Regions from separate parts of the Streptomyces sp. NPDC091649 genome, predicted to be linked through region 3. Evidence: riboswitches for the same ligand, from Rfam matches in the RefSeq annotation. Region 3 holds a riboswitch; each other region holds the start of a gene.

What was found. A riboswitch is a leader RNA that binds a small molecule or an ion and turns the genes downstream of it on or off. The one in region 3 is predicted to bind cyclic di-AMP.
Positions count from the first base shown of each region.
Region 1: linked by a shared signal. The riboswitch ahead of ACIQMU_RS23510 (C40 family peptidase) and the one ahead of ACIQMU_RS08580 (peptidoglycan DD-metalloendopeptidase family protein) in region 3 are both predicted to bind cyclic di-AMP.
Region 2: linked by a shared signal. The riboswitch ahead of ACIQMU_RS04385 (NlpC/P60 family protein) and the one ahead of ACIQMU_RS08580 (peptidoglycan DD-metalloendopeptidase family protein) in region 3 are both predicted to bind cyclic di-AMP.
Region 4: linked by a shared signal. The riboswitch ahead of ACIQMU_RS17835 (M23 family metallopeptidase) and the one ahead of ACIQMU_RS08580 (peptidoglycan DD-metalloendopeptidase family protein) in region 3 are both predicted to bind cyclic di-AMP.

Region 1 is NZ_JBIVTR010000015.1:67,221-71,445, reverse strand. It holds gene ACIQMU_RS23525 (ATP-binding protein) at 17-448, shown strand; gene ACIQMU_RS23520 (LysR family transcriptional regulator) at 718-1,659, opposite strand; gene ACIQMU_RS23515 (LysE family translocator) at 1,733-2,392, shown strand; gene ACIQMU_RS23510 (C40 family peptidase) at 2,503-2,973, opposite strand; cyclic di-AMP (ydaO/yuaA leader) riboswitch at 2,977-3,139, opposite strand; gene ACIQMU_RS23505 (hypothetical protein) at 3,515-3,820, opposite strand; gene ACIQMU_RS23500 (ATP-dependent Clp protease proteolytic subunit) at 3,858-4,225, opposite strand, start outside.
Region 2 is NZ_JBIVTR010000001.1:1,010,757-1,014,981, reverse strand. It holds gene ACIQMU_RS04395 (NlpC/P60 family protein) at 1-397, opposite strand, end outside; gene ACIQMU_RS04390 (hypothetical protein) at 643-996, shown strand; gene ACIQMU_RS04385 (NlpC/P60 family protein) at 1,059-2,252, opposite strand; cyclic di-AMP (ydaO/yuaA leader) riboswitch at 2,251-2,417, opposite strand; gene pcrA (DNA helicase PcrA) at 2,699-4,225, shown strand, end outside.
Region 3 is NZ_JBIVTR010000003.1:246,154-250,378, reverse strand. It holds gene ACIQMU_RS08590 (STM4011 family radical SAM protein) at 1-606, shown strand, start outside; gene ACIQMU_RS08585 (SGNH/GDSL hydrolase family protein) at 619-1,446, opposite strand; gene ACIQMU_RS08580 (peptidoglycan DD-metalloendopeptidase family protein) at 1,609-2,565, opposite strand; cyclic di-AMP (ydaO/yuaA leader) riboswitch at 2,571-2,729, opposite strand; gene ACIQMU_RS08575 (tyrosine-protein phosphatase) at 3,175-3,987, shown strand; gene ACIQMU_RS08570 (DUF6126 family protein) at 4,019-4,192, opposite strand.
Region 4 is NZ_JBIVTR010000009.1:175,294-179,518, reverse strand. It holds gene ACIQMU_RS17845 (pitrilysin family protein) at 1-243, shown strand, start outside; gene ACIQMU_RS17840 (pitrilysin family protein) at 270-1,640, shown strand; cyclic di-AMP (ydaO/yuaA leader) riboswitch at 1,852-2,019, shown strand; gene ACIQMU_RS17835 (M23 family metallopeptidase) at 2,033-2,848, shown strand; gene ACIQMU_RS17830 (GntR family transcriptional regulator) at 3,024-3,731, shown strand; gene ACIQMU_RS17825 (HPr family phosphocarrier protein) at 3,908-4,189, opposite strand.

The sequences.
Region 1 (4,225 bases), on a different contig from region 3:
AAGGGACGGCGTCGCCATGGCAGACCATCAGGAAGCAACCGTCACTCTGCCGAGCGATCCGGTCTCGGTCTCCTCGGCCCGCAGATATGTGGCCAGGGCCCTGTCCCAGTGGGGCCTGCCGGATGACACCGAGTTCGCGGACACCGTCCGGCTGATCATCTCGGAGCTGGCGACCAACGCCGTCCAACACACGTTCGGCCAGTCGCCCACCTTCACCGTGGACCTGCGCCTCGAACGCGACGAGGAACTGTACATCGGCGTCACGGACAGTCACCCCCGATGGCCCCAGAGGCTGCCCGCGGCCGTGCGGCAGGACAACGGCCGGGGCATGGTCATCATCCGGGCGCTGGCCAAGGAGCGCGGCGGACGGCTCCAGGTCACCCCGACGGCGGAGGGCGGTAAGACGGTCTGGATCGCGCTTCCGTGGGCGCTCCCGCTCCAGGGCTGAAGAGCGCGTGCGCAGCGCGGACGGAGGCGAGATCGTCTCCGCCGTCCCTCTCGCGCCGAATCGCGCGTGCGCAGCGCAAACGCCGGAAGACGTCACAGGTCCGGGGACCCCGGGCAGGGAGGGCCGCCCAGGTCGGGGCCGGCCCTCCCTGCCCGGGGGTCGCCCCGGAGGCCAGCGGTGGCCGCAGGCCCGGGGCCTGCCGCGGGCCCGCCGGTCGGCCGTAGGCTCCGGGCCGCCCCGCAGGCTTCGGGGCGGCCCCGCCGGGCGGATCACCCCGCCGGGAGCCGGTTCGCCGCCGGGGCCGTGCCTCCGCGGCCGAATCCGCCGCGCAGCAGCGCGAGCAGCGTCGCCGCGGCGGCGGTCGACCGCTCGCCCCGGTGTACGACCGAGATGGTCCGGCGGAACGACGCGGGCTCCAGCCGCCGTACCGACAGCGGGGCCGCCGCCATCGAGGCGACCATCTCCGGCACCACGGCCACGCCCAGGCCCGCGCTGACCAGCGCGCACACCAGCGCGTACCCGGGCGACTCGCAGACCACCGCGGGGGTCGCCCCGGCGTCGGCGAGCGCCTTCTCGACCCCGCGCCGGGGCGGATGCGTGGGGGCGCTGCTGATCAGCGGCCGCCCCGCCAGTTCGCTGACCGCCAGCCGCCCGGTGCCCTCGGCGAGCCGATGGCCCACCGAGGTGACCAGCACCAGCTCCTCGACCAGCAGGGGTTCCACGAGAACACCCACGGGCGGCGGGCCGGCCGTCGCCGGCTCGTAGGCGTGGGTCAGGGCGAGGTCCACATCGCCCGCGGCCACCGCGGCGACCCCGCCGGGCGGTTCGTAGTCGGCGACGGCCAGTTCCACTTCCGGATGAGCCCGCCGGAACGCGCTCAGGACCGGTGGCAGCAGATGGATCCCGGCCGTCGTGAACGTGCCCACCCGCAGCCGGCCGCCCGAGAGCCCCGCCAGGCGCGCCAGCTCGTGCCGTGCCTGGTCGAGTTCGTCCAGGACCCGTCGGGCCCGGCCCGCCAGCAGTTCGCCCGCAGCCGTCAGCCGCGCACCGCGATGGTGGCGCACGAGCAGCGCCGCTCCCGCCTCCCGCTCCAGTTTCGCCAGCTGCTGGGAGAGGGCGGGCGCGGTGTAGCCCAGTCGGGCGGCGGCCCGGGTGATCGATCCGGCCTCAGCGACCGCCACGAGGGCCGCGAGGCGTGTCGGGTCGTACATGAAGCGTTCCTTTAGGCAGACCCAGAAGATTGCAAGTACACGCTAAAGGCTCCGCCGGTCCAAGGTGGACCTCATGGACGCACAACTGATCGCCTTCACGGGGGTCGCCGCTGGCATGGTCGCGCTGCCCGGCGCCGATTTCACCGTCGTCGTACGCAACGCCCTGGCCTCCCGTACCGCCGGCCTGGCCAGCGCGCTCGGCGTCGCCGGAGGGCTGCTGGTGCACACAGGGCTCGCGGTCGCCGGGCTCGCCGCGGTGCTGGTGACGATGCCGGTGCTCTTCCGCGGCGTCCAGCTGCTCGGCGGCGCGTACGTGTTGTACCTCGGGATCAGCGCGCTGTACGCCATCCGCCGCCGCCCGTCGGCGGGCGGTCCGGGTACGACCTCCGCCACGGAGGAGGGCGTACCGGAGCGGCCCGCACCCGGGGAGTTCGGACGTGCCCTGCGCCAGGGATTCCTGACGAACGCGCTCAATCCGAAGGCCCCGGTCCTCTTCCTCAGCCTGTTGCCGCAGTTCGTGCCACACGGGCAGCCGCCACTGCCCCGGACCCTGCTGCTCGCCGCCCTGGTGGTGGCGCTGGCGCTGATCTGGTTCCCGGCCGTCGTGCTGCTCGTGGACCGGCTGGGCCGGTGGCTGCGCCGGCCGCGTACCGCCCGGGCCATCGAGGGCGGCAGCGGCGTGGCGCTCACCGGTCTGGGACTCGCACTGGTCACCGGCCCGCTGCTGCGCTGAGGACGCTGCGGGCGCCCCCGGAGGCCGGGGCGTGCACGGCGGGCCCGGTCGTCCACGGCGGCCCGGAAAGGGCCCGGGCCGCCCGCACGAAAGAGCGTCCGGCCGGTGGGTCAGCGGACCCGCCCGTACCGGACGCTCTTGGACCAGATTTTCGCCAGTCGCACCACGTCCCCCGACTTGGGGGAGTGCCAGATCTTCCCGGCACCGGCGTAGATGCCCACGTGGTAGACGCCGCGCCCCGAATGGAAGAAGACGAGATCGCCGCGTTTGCGCTGTGACTTCGCGATATGACGGGTCTTGTTGTATTGCTGCTGCGCCGTGCGGGGAAGCTTCTTCCCCGCTCTCTTGAACGAGTAGAGCGTCAGCCCCGAACAGTCGAAGCGGCTGGGGCCGGCCGCCCCGTACTTGTAGGGAGCGCCCTTCTTCGACGCGGCGATCTTCAGGGCCTTGGCCGAGTGGGTGGCGGCCTCGGCGTCGTTCACCAGGCCGGGTGCCAGCATCGTGGACGTCAGGGCCAGGGTGAGTGCCGAGGCCGTGCCGACCCGGGCGAACAGAGACGGGACATGAACCTGCGCAGACATGCGCAACCCTTCGTCAGCCGCCTGTGAAGGATGACCTGTCGGGTTCGGGCTGGCGAAGTTGCCCGGCCGCGTCGCGGCTTCACCCCGAGGGCTTCCCGGTCTCCCGGTCGGCCCGTTGTGCTCGGGTCCTCCACTCCTGCCGATCCACTTCTGTCGACCAGTCATCCGGGCGGCGGCAGGACTCGGCGTCCGCCCGGACCGCCCCGCCGCGGTGGCGGGGGCTTGTCGTCCCACGGATCTTGACTCACTCCGAGCCGGATTTCCGAGCCGAAACAGGGGTTTGTGAGTCTCCTCACCACTGACCCATTCAGGTGGACAGGCCGGATTCGTGCTCGGAGACGAGCCGGACGCACCCGCTCGCACCAGCGAAGAAAGGGCGCATTTCGAGTACGGCCCGCGTGCTGAACGCAAGTTGAGCCGTCGCTCGCGCGAGTGATCGCCTACGCCGAACGAGCGAGCGAAATCGGGCACGGGGCCGGGCGTGTCGTGGGCGGGGGCGACGCGCACACTCGCGTATGGCGCGTCCCTCCCGCGGAGCCGGTCAGTTCCCGGGCGGCGGCATCGCTACCCGGCCCGCCCTGCGCTCCCCGTCCAGGACGCGCAGGGCCCGCGCCAGGGTGGCGGCGTGGACCCGCGACTCGCCCCGCTCGTGCATCAGGGCCAGGGCGTCGCGCAGGGCCGCCGCCCCGGAGGCCAGGGCCTGGGCCGCCCGCAGCGCGCTGTAGGTGTCGCTGCCGCGGGCCGGGTTGATCCGGCCCACCTGGTCGAGCACGGCCAGATAGCAGTCGACGAACTCGCCTTCGGCGCGGGTCAGTGCGGGCAGGGGCGGGAGTTCGGTCAGCTCCATCGGCGTTTCACCTCGCGTCGTACGGCGGCCCGGAGAGTCAGCGGTTTTCCACGACGTGGTCGATCAGCCCGTAGGCGAGGGCGGCGTGTGCGTCGAGGATGGTGTCGCGCTCGATGTCGGCGGCGATCTGCTCGGCGGTCCGGCCGGTGTCCCGGACCAGCATGGCCGCGAACATCTCGCGGGTGCGCACCAGTTCGCGCGCATGGATCTCCAGGTCGGACGGCTGGCCCCGCATCGGCTCCTCCATCGCGGGCTGCTGGATGACTACCCGCGCGCCGGGCAGCGCATGTCGGCGTCCCTTCGCCCCGGCCGCGAGCAGGGCCGCCGCGTAGGAACCCGCCTGCCCCAGGCAGAAGGTCTCCACCTCGCAGGTCAGGAACCGCACGGTGTCGTAGACCGCCGCCA
Region 2 (4,225 bases), on a different contig from region 3:
CGGAGGAGAGCGCCAGTTGCAGGGCCGGGTCGAGGGTGCCGCTGCGGTACTGCGCGGTGGCCAGCGAACCCAGGGCGCGCCGGGCGGTGTTGAGGCGTTCCGTCCGGCGGGCGGCCTCGTCGGTCAGGGACTCGACGGTGCGGGTGGCGGCGGCGGCCTCCTCCTTCGCCCCGTTGTACTTCTCGGTGGCGACCTCGGCGTCGTGGTAGAGCCGGTCGACCTTCGCCGTGACCCGGTCGACGGTGGGGGCCGGTTCGGTGGGGGCCGCACCCGCCCCGGTGACCGATCCGGCGGTGGCCGCCCCGGCGAGGGCCAGGGTGGCGGCGGTGCGGGCAGCAGGGCCGGTGAGCGCGCGCTGCTTGGGTTTTCGGTGAGCTGACCTGCGGTGCGCTGCCACGGGGGCGGCATCCTTCCTGTCGGCTGCCCGCCGGGGAATACCGGGGGTCCGTGAAGGACGCTAATCCGGGTGGGAGGAAAAGGGTCACCATGACAGTTATTGCCCTGATGTGACGTTTCAGCGGTCGCATACGACCGATAAGAGAGGGTGATTATGGGGCAATTCGCTCAACATCGGCGAAAGCACGTAAGGAAGGCTTGCCTCACTGCACGGCGAAGCGCCGGCCGTGGCTAGGCTCCGGAGCCATGGACGTACTCATCAATGTCTTCGTCGCCCTGCACGTCATCGGCATCGCCTCCCTGCTGGGCGGCTTCCTGACGCAGGTGAAGTCCATGGGGGAGGGCACCGCCCGCTTCGGTCCGGCGATGCTCCACGGCGCACTGACCATGCTCGTCACCGGCATCGCCCTGGTCGGCCTCAACCAGGCCGACGACCAGGCCGTGAACAACGTCAAGATCGGCATCAAGCTGGCGCTGCTGGTCGTGATCCTCGCCCTGGTCTACGTCAAGCGGGACGACGAGAAGGTCGACAAGGGCGCGTTCGCGGCGGTCGGCGGGCTGACGGTCGCCAACATCTTCATCGCCACGGTCTGGACCTGAGGCCGGGCTCCGGGTCTTCCGGGGGCGGCCCGCCGCCCCCGTACCGCTACCACTGACCACTGCTACGCCGGGCGCACGCTGCCGTAGATCGGCATGGAGTAGATCGACTCCTCGCGCACGTTCGCACCCGGCTTCGGGGCGTGGATCATCATGCCGTCGCCCTTGTAGACGCCGACGTGGCTGATGTCGTCGTAGAAGAAGACCAGGTCACCGGGGAGCAGGTCGGACGTGGCGACCCGGGTCCCGACCTCGACCTGGTCCCAGGTGGTCCGGGGCAGAGTCACGCCCGCCGCCCGCCACGCCGCCCGCGTCAGCCCCGAGCAGTCGTACGAGGACGGGCCCGAGGCTCCCCACACGTACGGCTTCCCGATCTGGGCGCGGGCGAAGGCCAGCACCTCTTCCGCCTTGGCGGCGTAACCGCTTCCCGTGCCGGTGCCGGTGCCCGTGCCCGGCCCCGTGTCCGTCCCGGAGCCCGAACCCGTGCCGCCGGAGTCGTCCGCCGCCTCCTCGCGGGCCTTCTCCTCGGCCGCGGCCCGCTCCTTCGCCTCGGCGGCCTGCCGGGCGGCCAGCTTCGCGGCCTTCTCCTTCGCCTCGGCCTCCTTCTTGCGCTCCAGCTCCGCCAGCCGCGCCTTCTCCTCGGCGGTCAGCCTGGACAGCAGGCCGCGGGCCTCGGTGAGCTTGGTCTGCACGTCCTTCTTGCTGGAGGCGAGCGTGGCCTGGGTCCCGGTGAGGGTCTCCAGGCTCTTCACCGCCTCCGCGCGCTTCTTCGCCGCCGCCGCCTGCTGCGTACGGAACTCGGTGACGGCCCTCTGCTGGCGCTCCGTCGCCCGGTCCATCAGCCGGCTCTGGTCGAAGTACCCCTGCGGGTCGTCCGCCAGGAAGAACGTCGCCGTGGGCGTGATGCCACCGCTGCGGTACTGGGCCGCCGCGTAGGAGCCCAGCGCCCTGCGCGCCTCGTTGATCTTCTCGGTCCGCTTCGCCACATCGGAGAGCAGCGCGTCGACCTTCGTCTGCTGGGACGCGGACGCGGCCTTGGCCCGGTTGTACTCCTGGGTCGCGGCGCCCGCCTGCCGGTACAGGGCGTCGACCTTCTTCCGGACTTCCTCGATGGCGGGCTTCGGCTCCGCCGGCGCGGCCGCGGCGCTCTGCGGGGAGAGCAGCGTCACGGAGGCCAGCGCGGCCGTCGTCAGCCCGACGGCGGGGGAGGTGGTGCGCACCTTCGCGCGCGGCTTGCGATGCGATGCCAAGACCGGCATCTCCTTCCGTGGACCGCCTACCGGGTTAGCTGTCGGGTTCGGACGGAACGGAAGGCTGCCCTACGGTCCGGACGCGAGGGCACGGACCGATTCACCCCGGTTCTGCGTGTGGGTCCCCGGTTCCGCACGGCCGTGACGGCCGGACGGATTCGGCGGAGGCGCCCGTCGGGCGTGGTTCGCCCCAGGGAGGTACGGGTCACCTGACCGAGCACGCTAGCCAACCGGGCCCACCGCTGGGAAGGACGATGTGCGATATGCCCGATACATTTTCGTGACCTTTCCGGGGCGGGGGGACCCGCACCCCCTCCGACCGGGCGTTCTTTCACGGAATGTGGACGTCCGGTCCCCCTGCGTGCCCGCTCCGGGCGGGTCGGCGGCGGGTCCGGACGACCGCTTCCCGGCTTCGGCGGAGGGTTGTCAGTCCGGCAGCCTAGACTCGGAAGGCGATGAGCAGCCTCTTTGACGACAGTTTCCTGACCGGCCTCCAGCCCTCGGAGGACGGCCCCCCGCCGCCCCCGGAGGACCACGCGCCCGAAGCGGTGCCGGAGGGTCTCTTCGACGGCGTCCACGACGCGCCCCCGCCGCCCCGGGACGGGTATTACCGGGGCGGCCACCCACGCCCGGTGATCGACTCCGCCGCGCTGCTCGACGGGCTGAACACCGAGCAGCGCGCCGCCGTCGTGCACGCCGGGTCCCCGCTGCTCATCGTCGCCGGGGCCGGCTCCGGCAAGACCCGGGTCCTCACCCACCGCATCGCCCACCTGCTGGCCGAGCGCGGGACGCACCCCGGGCAGATCCTCGCGATCACCTTCACCAACAAGGCCGCGGGCGAGATGAAGGAGCGCGTCGAGCAGCTCGTCGGCCCGCGCGCCCACGCCATGTGGGTCATGACCTTCCACAGCGCGTGCGTCCGCATCCTGCGCCGCGAGTCGAAGAAGCTCGGCTTCACCTCGTCGTTCTCGATCTACGACGCCGCCGACTCCAAGCGCCTGATGGCCCTGGTCTGCCGCGACCTCGACCTGGACCCGAAGCAGTTCCCGCCCAAGTCCTTCACCGCCAAGGTCTCCAACCTCAAGAACGAGCTCATCGACGAGGAGACCTTCGCCGGACAGGCCGCCGACGGCTTCGAGAAGACCCTCGCCCAGGCGTACGCGCTCTACCAGGCCCGCCTGCGCGAGGCCAACGCCCTGGACTTCGACGACATCATCATGACGACGGTCCACCTCCTCCAGGCGTTCCCGGACGTCGCCGAGCACTACCGCCGCCGCTTCCGCCACGTCCTGGTCGACGAGTACCAGGACACCAACCACGCCCAGTACACGCTGGTCCGCGAGCTGGTCGGCCCCGCCGGCGAGGCCGACGCCCCCGCCGAGCTGTGCGTGGTGGGCGACGCGGACCAGTCGATCTACGCCTTCCGGGGCGCGACCATCCGCAACATCCTCCAGTTCGAGGAGGACTACCCGAGCGCGAAGACGATCCTGCTGGAGCAGAACTACCGCTCCACGCAGACGATCCTCTCCGCCGCCAACGCCGTGATCGAGCGCAACGAGAGCCGCCGTCCCAAGAACCTCTGGACCAAGGCCGGCGGCGGCGCCCGCATCACCGGCTATGTCGCGGACACCGAGCACGACGAGGCGCAGTTCGTCGCCGACGAGATCGACCGCCTCACCGACGCGGGCGACGCCAGGGCGGGCGACGTCGCCGTCTTCTACCGGACCAACGCCCAGTCCCGCGTCTTCGAAGAGATCTTCATCCGCGTCGGCCTGCCCTACAAGGTCGTCGGCGGCGTGCGCTTCTACGAGCGCAAGGAGGTCCGGGACGTCCTGGCCTACCTCCGGGTCCTCGCCAACCCCGAGGACACCGTCCCGCTGCGCCGCATCCTCAACGTCCCCAAGCGCGGCATCGGCGACCGCGCCGAAGCCATGATCGACGCCCTGTCGATGCGCGAGAAGATCTCCTTCCCGCAGGCACTG
Region 3 (4,225 bases):
GCGCTCTGGTGCACCTACCACCCGGGGCAGACTCCGTACGAGCGGTTCCTCGGCCGGTGCCGTGAGCTGTCAGCTCTCGGCGTCCGCTACAGCGTCGGGGTGGTGGGCTTCGACGCGCATCTGGAGGAGGCGCGTCGGCTGCGGTCGGCGCTGCCGCGGGACATCTATCTCTGGGTGAACGCGGCGGAGGGGCACACCTACACCGACGACGAGGCGGCGCGGTGGACGGAGCTGGACCCGCTGTTCCCCTACAGCCGTGATCCGCACCTTTCGGCGGGGCTGCCGTGCCGGACGGGCGAGTCGGTGATCTCGGTGGACGGCGACGGCACGGTGCGGCGCTGTCACTTCGTCAAGGCGGAGCTGGGCAATCTCTACGACGGCAGCTACCGCCGGGCGCTCGGCCCGCGGGCCTGCCCGCTCGCCGTGTGCGACTGCCACATCGGTTACGTGCATCTGGAGACGCTGCCGTTGTACGACGTGTTCGCCGGCGGTGTCCTGGAGCGGATACCGGCCGGTTCCGGTGCGGCCGGTTCCGGAGCGCACGCGCCGGACGGGCTCGTGGTGCCGGGCCCGTCCCGGCGTGCGCTTCCCCTCCTGGAGTCCTGACCGCTGCGGCCGCTACAGCGGCAGCAGGTCGGGGCGCTTGGCCTCGACGTGGTCGCCGGAGGACTCTCCGCGCAGCCGTCGTCCGATCCACGGCACCAGGTAGTCGCGGGCCCACTGGATGTTGTCGCGCCGTGCGTCGATCGGCCGGCGCTGAGCCTGCGGCGGCCAGGGCTGGTCGGGGTCGGCGGGCACGTCGTGGCCGAGGACCTGGGCGGCGCGCAGCGCGACGCGGGTGTGGCCCTCCGGTGAGAGGTGCAGCCGGTCGCTGTCCCACGCGCGCCGGTCCTGGACGGAGCGGAGCGACCACAGGTCGAGCACGGGGCAGTGGTAGCGGTCGGCGATGGCCCGCAGATGGACGTTGTACGTGGCGATCTTGCCGCGCATGTGGCGCAGCACCGGGACGCCCCGGGTGTCGAAGCCGGTGGTGACCATGACCGTGCCGACGGAGTTGCTCAGGTCGGCGACCGCCCGCTCGAAGCGCTCGGCGAGATCGTCCGGATCGGTGCCGGGCCGGATGATGTCGTTGCCGCCCGCACAGAAGCTGACCAGGTCGGGGGCCAGTTCCTTGGCGCGTGGGATCTGCTCCTCGACGATCTGGTCGAGGAGTCGTCCTCGTACGGCGAGATTGGCGTAGCGGAAGTCCCCGTGCGGGGAGTCCTCGGGGTCGGCCGCCGCGTCGGGGGCCGGGAGCCGGTCGGCGAGGAGGACCGCGAAGCGGTCCGCCCAGCCGACGAAGGTCCCGTCGGGGCCCGGGTCGCCGACGCCCTCGGTGAAACTGTCGCCAATCGCCGCGTACGACCCGATGATGTGCTGCTGGTTGTTTCTCGAATCGTCTGCCACAAGCACGTATCATGCATCGTCCGATGTGACCTACGCGACCGTAATACAGGGTTGACGGGTGGTGAGATAGACCACCCGGTCAGTTTTTGGTAAAGCCGGAATAAAGAGAGGGCGGTGCGCCCTCGCGCACCGCCCCTCGGGTACTTCTCGCTGCCGCTCGGCTCAGACGGAGACGCCGTGCTGACGCAGGTACGCGATCGGGTCGACGTCCGAGCCGTAGCCCGGACCGGTGCGGACCTCGAAGTGCAGGTGCGGGCCGGTGGAGTTGCCGGTGGAGCCGGAGAGGCCGATCTGCTGGCCGCCGGTGACGGTCTGGCCGACGGAGACGTTGAGCGAGGACTGGTGGGCGTACTGGGAGTACATGCCGTCCTCGTGCTGGATGACGACCTCGTTGCCGTACGAACCGCTCCAGCCGGCCGAGACCACGGTGCCCGGTCCGATGGAGAGGACGGGGGTGCCGGAGGCGGCCCGGAAGTCCGAGCCGGTGTGGTAGCCGCTGGACCAGCTGGCGCCGGAAGCGCGGTACTGGGTGGTGACGTTGGCACTGGCCAGCGGGGCCGACCAGCCGGAGCCGGTGGCTTCGGAGGAGCCGGCCGGAGCCGGGTCGCCGGAGCCCTCGGAGTCGTCGGCGGAGACGGTGTCCGCCTTCGGGGCCTTCTTCGGGGCGGCCTTCGGGGCCGGTTCGACCTTCTTCGGGGCGGCCTCGGGAGCCGCGGACTTCTCGGCCGGGGCGGAGCCCTTGGCGCCGAGGGTCAGCTTCATCCCCGGGTGGATCAGGCTGGGGTTCTCGCCGACGGTCGAGCGGTTGTCCTCGTACAGCTTCTCCCATCCGCCCTTGAGCCGGTGCTCCGCCGCGATCTTCGAGAGGTAGTCGCCGGAGACGACGGAGTACGTCTTCGGAGCGGCCTTCGACGTGGCGGGAGCGGTCGCCGGTGCGGTGTGCGCGGCGACGACCGAGGCGGCGGCGGGCTTCGAGGCCGGAGCGGCCTGGTCCGCGGCGTTCGCCGCGGTGGCGCCGATCAACGGGAGGGCGAGTACGGCCCCGCCGGCCCCGGCGGCGAGGACGCCGCGGGAGATCGGGCCGGACTTCGGACGGCGGTGCTTACCCTGTGCGGGCATGGGGAAGTTCCTCTCCGGCGCCTGCGAGGTGAGCTGTCGGGTTCGGGCTGGAGATGCCCGGTCGCGTTGCGGCGACTTCACCCCGAGCCGGTCCGGATCTCTCCGGATCGGCGGCTTACCTGGTTCCCCCGCTCCTGCCACGCGTGAGTGGGTTGGGTACGAATTCCGGGCGGCGGCAGGATTAGGCGGTCCGTCCGGATTGACGGTGACCGTAAACCGGTCAGGACGAGTGGAACAAGCCATCGGTTGCCCACCGGAATCATCGATTCGATATCGCTCCGGATTTCCGGTCACACTCCGTGGATTGCGGATCTTGGGTTTCCGTACGGACAACGGGAATCCCCCGGCGCGGCCTCGCCACGGTCCGTCACGGATATGATCCCGCTCACCTCGCGAATCCCATCTCACCCATTAGCGGGGCATGTTCTGCGAAATACACCAATACGGACACGCCGTGAGCGCCACCCCTGACGCCCGGTCAGCCCGGCCTCCCGGTTCCCCGTGCTGGCGTGCGTGACCGTGATGATTTTCTGTCGAATCGATGTCGTATCGTCACGGGAGCGCCCTCGCCGGCGAGCCGCGCCGGCGCCAGAGACCCCAGGAGCCCCCGTGACGCAGCAGGTGCCGCAGGTCCCGCCGACAGAGACCGTGCTGACCGGAGTCCGCAACTTCCGCGACGTGGGCGGGCTGCCCACGACGGACGGGCGGCGCACCGCCTTCGGGCGGCTCTACCGCAGCGGCCATCTGGCGCACGCCACCGCCGAGGACGCGGCGTTCCTCGCCGGGCTCGGGCTGCACACGGTCTTCGACTTCCGCAATTCCGCCGATCACCTGCTCGACGGGTACGACATCGAACTCGACGGCGTCCGGAATGTCAGCATTCCCCTCACGGACCCGGCCGACGGCGCGGAGTTCTGGCGGCTGGTGCGCGACGGGAGCATCGAACAGCTGCGCTCCATCCTGGCGGGCGACCAGGGCAGCGAGCGGATGATCCGCATGTACCGCTCGACGATCCTGGACCGCACCGCCGAGCACAGCCGGGTGCTGCACGCGCTGGCCGATGACAGCGTCCCGGCCCTGATGCACTGCGCCGCCGGCAAGGACCGGGCCGGCCTCTCGATCGCGGTCACCCTCCTGGCGGTCGGCGTCGAGCCGGAGGCGATCGAGGAGGACTACCTCAAGTCCAACGACCTCCACCGCCGGTACAAGGTCAAGCGCGCCGACACCTCGGAGGCGGGAATGTCCTCCGAGGTGATGGAGCTGCTGAACCCGCTGTTCGGAGCGGAGTCCGCCTATCTCGCGGCGGCGTTCGCGGCCATCGAGGAGAACTGGGGAACGACCGACCGCTATCTGGCCGAGGGGCTGAAGGTGTCCCCCGAGACCCGGCAGCGGCTGCGCGAACGCCTGCTCGACCAGGGCTGACCCGGTCGGCGGTCCGCCCGGAGGGGTTCGGTCACTTGCTCCCGGCCACCACGAAGAGCAGGTAGAGGAAGCCCGCGATGATGTGGCCCGCCACGAGATACGCGAAGAGCCGGATGATGACGCCGCGCGGCATCCGCTTCTCCTGCGGGTCCTCGTTCGCGCGGCGGCCGGGGCCCAGCGGGTCATAGTGTTCGGAATCGGACATGACGGTCCTCTCTGTCGGCCTCACGGCCGGTGG
Region 4 (4,225 bases), on a different contig from region 3:
GCCGACGAACTGTGCCGCTACGCGGTGCTGTTCGGCGACCCGCAGCTCGCCCTGAGCGCCGTGGGCCGCGTCCTGGACGTCACCGCGGAGGAGGTGCGCGCGGCGGCCGAGGCCGCCCTGCGCCCCGACAACCGGGCGGTGCTGGTGTACGAGCCCATCGAGCCGGCCGACGAGGCCGACGAGTCCGATGAGGGCACGGCGGGCGCCGAGGGCACCGCCGCGCACGAGGGGGCGGACAAGTGAGCGACGCCGCCGTGACTGGAGTAGCCATGGAGTACCACCCGCAGCCCACGCCCGGCTCGGCCCGTCCCTGGGCCTTCCCGGCGCCCGAGCGCGGCGCCCTGCCCAACGGACTGACCGTGCTGCGCTGCCACCGCCCCGGCCAGCAGGTCGTCGCGGTGGAGATCTTCCTGGACGCGCCGCTGGAGGCCGAGCCCGAGGGCCTGGACGGCGTGGCCACGATCATGTCGCGGGCGCTTTCCGAGGGCACCGACAAGCACAGCGCCGAGGAGTTCGCCGCCGAGCTGGAGCGTTGCGGCGCCACGCTCGACGCGCACGCCGACCACCCCGGTGTCCGGGTCTCCCTGGAGGTCCCGGCCTCCCGGCTGGCCAAGGCGCTGGGCCTGGTCGCCGAGGCGCTGCGGGCCCCGGCCTTCGACGGGAGCGAGATCGAGCGCCTCGTCGGCAACCGCCTCGACGAGATCCCGCACGAGCAGGCCAACCCCTCCCGGCGCGCCGCCAAGCAGCTCTCCAAGGAGCTGTTCCCGGCCACCGCCCGGATGTCCCGCCCGCGCCTGGGCACCGAGGAGACGGTCCGGCGGATCGACGCGGCCGCCGTGCGCGCCTTCTTCGACGCCCATGTCCGTCCGTCCACCGCGACGGCCGTGATCGTCGGCGACCTGACCGGCATCGACCTGGACGCCCTGCTGGCGGAGACCCTCGGCGACTGGTCGGGCGACGCGGGCCGGGCCCGGCCGGTGCCGCCCATCACCGCGGACGACACCGGCCGCGTGGTCATCGTGGACCGGCCCGGCGCGGTCCAGACCCAGCTGCTGATCGGCCGGATCGGCGCGGACCGGCACGAGCGCGTGTGGCCCGCCCAGGTGCTCGGCACGTACTGCCTGGGAGGCACGCTCACCTCCCGGCTGGACCGGGTGCTGCGCGAGGAGAAGGGTTACACCTACGGGGTGCGGGCCTTCGCCCAGGTGCTGCGCTCCAGCGGTCCCGACTCGGGCGGCGCGGCCATGCTCGCGATCAGCGGATCGGTGGACACGGAGTCCACCGGACCGGCGCTGGACGACCTCTGGAAGGTCCTGCGGACACTGGCCGCCGAGGGGCTGACCGACGCCGAACGCGAGACGGCCGTGCAGAACCTGGTGGGCGTCGCCCCGCTGAAGTTCGAGACCGCCGCCTCCGTCGCGAGCACGCTGGCCGATCAGGTCGAGCAGCACCTCCCCGACGACTACCAGGCCCACCTGTACGCCCGGCTCGCCGAGACGGGCACCGTGGAGGCGACGGCCGCGGTGGTCAGCGCCTTCCCGGTCGACCGGCTGGTCACGGTTCTCGTGGGCGACGCCGCGCAGATCGAGGAGCCCGTGCGGGCGCTCGGCATCGGAGAGGTGTCCGTCGTCACCGGCTGACACACCACCACGAACAGGACCCCGACGAGCGAAGTTTCGTCGGGGTTCTGACATTTTGGGAGATTCGTCGACTTCGCACCTTTTGGGGGAGAGGTTCCCTGTCTGCCCTGTGGGATGTGCGACAAACCCCCTGACCCGTTTGGTGCTGGGAAGTCCACCCGCCTAGCGTCGGCCCGGCTGTCCGTCACCCGTATGCCGCAGCCGCGGCCCCGGGCAGTCATCGCCGAGTCCCCGTCAGGCGCGAGCCTGGGGAGCCGGGGACCCACGCAGTCCCTGGGGTGAATCGGAGGCCCGTGCCGCGAGACCGGCGCGGGGATCCGTAGGAGACCTTCCTGCTCCGAACCCGTCAGCTAACCCGGTAGGCGAGAAGGAAGGAAAGGATCAGCCCCTCCATGGCGTTCACCCGTGCCACCGGGAAGCACCGTGCCCCGAGCCGCCTCACGCGCCGGAGCGCCCAGGCCGCCGGCATCGCGGCCCTGGCCACCACCGGAGTCATCGGCTCGCTTGCCTCCCCGGCCCTCGCCGCGGACACCGAGGCCGCCCGGGTCGCCGACACCGGCCTCACCCAGGCCGTCGCCCTCGACGCCACCCTCGCCGACCAGATCGACGCACAGGCCCAGGCCCAGAAGCGGCAGGCCGACGCGATCGCCGAGGCGAAGGCCGAGGCCGCGGCGGAGGCCCGCGCGAAGGCCGCCAAGGCCAAGGCGAAGGCGGAGGCCCAGCGCAAGGCCGAGGCCCGCGCCAAGGAGGTCCGCGAGGAGAAGGCCCGGGCGGCCCGCGCCGCCGAGCGCGCCCGGCTGAACGCCTTCCACCTCCCGGTCGCCGGCTCCCACGTCACCACCGGCTACAGGACCGGCGGTTCGCTCTGGTCCTCCGGCAGCCACTCCGGCGTGGACTTCATGGCCTCCTCGGGCAGCTCCGTCGTCGCGGTCGGCGCCGGCACGGTCGTCGAGGCCGGCTGGGGCGGCGCGTACGGCAACAACATCGTGCTCCGGATGGCGGACGGCACGTACACCCAGTACGGCCACCTCTCCTCGATCGGCGTCTCCGTCGGCCAGAGCGTCTCCTCCGGCCAGCGGATCGGCCTCTCCGGGTCCACCGGCAACTCCACCGGCCCGCACCTGCACTTCGAGGCCCGCACCACCCCCGACTACGGCTCCGACATGGACCCCGTCGGCTATCTGCGCTCCCACGGTCTGAACGTCTGACCCGCCCCGCGCGACTCCGCCCGAAGGCCCCGGTGACCGCCGGGGCCTTCGGCAATTCGGGGGCCGGAGATATCCATGGATTCCGGCCTGCCATCGGAAATTCCCGCTGATTGCAATAGAGTCACGGAACATACGTCGGGCCGCGTTTCGCGGAGATCAAGGCGGAGGTTCGGACATGCGCATTCCCGCGCACTCGGTATGCACGGCAATCCGTGACGACATCGTCTCCGGTATCCACGAGCGCGGCGGCCGCCTGACCGAGGAGCTGCTGGCCCGCCGTTACGGAGTCTCCCGCGTCCCGGTCCGCGAGGCCCTGCGCACGCTGGAGTCCGAGGGCTTCGTGGTCACCCGCAGACACGCCGGCGCCTGTGTCGCCGAGCCCACCGTCCACGAAGCCGCCGACCTCCTGGAGATGCGGATGCTCCTGGAACCGCTGGCCGCCGCACGCGCCGCCCAGCGCCGCACGGAAGCCCACCTCAAGGTGCTCCGGGGCCTGGTCAGGCTGGGGCGGGAGCGGGCCCGCCGGCACGACGGCGAGGATCTGCGCCCGCTGGGCGGCTGGTTCCACGAGACCCTCGCCCAGGCCAGCGGCAGTCCCGGACTCATCGCACTGCTCACCCAGCTCCGGTACAAGATCGCCTGGATGTACGCGGTCGAACCGCCGGCCCGCCCGGCCGACGCCTGGGCCGAGCGCGGCGCGATCCTGGACGCCGTGGCGCGCGGCGACGCGGAGCGGGCGAGGGCGCTGACCGCCCAGCACGCGGAACGCGCCACCGCGGCCCTCCGGCTGCGCTGCCCGGGCCCGCCGGGCCGGCGGACCGCGCCCGCTCCCCGCGTGAGCGCTTCGCAACATGCCGTAAACACCGCGGGTGCCCGCCATTAACACGAGAGCCGTACAAAGAGAGAGGTAATCGCGGGGCGCTATTCGTGCTGCCACCGCATTATCGGAGCGTCGCTCCTCTCGGTCAGGTGCTCCTTTCGGAAAGCGAAAGAGCCGTGATCCCCAGAGGGTCACGGCTCTCGCACTCGCTGAATCCGGCCGGGCCGGATTCGCGTGGATCAAACGGTCTCGGGGAGCTCTTCCAGGCCCTCGGCGACCAGCTTCGCCAGCCGGTCCAGAGCGGCCTCGGCGTCGTCCGCGTCGGACGCGAGCACGATCTCCTCGCCGCCCTGCGCGCCCAGACCGAGCACGGCGAGCATGGAGGCGGCGTTCACCGGGTTGCCGTCGGCCTTGGCGATCGTCACGGGGACGCCGGAGGCCGTGGCGGCACGGACGAAGATGGAAGCGGGGCGGGCGTGCAGGCCCTCGGCCCAACCGACGTTTACGCGGCGCTCAGCCATGGTTCTGCCCTTCACATTATCAACGGTTGTCTAGAC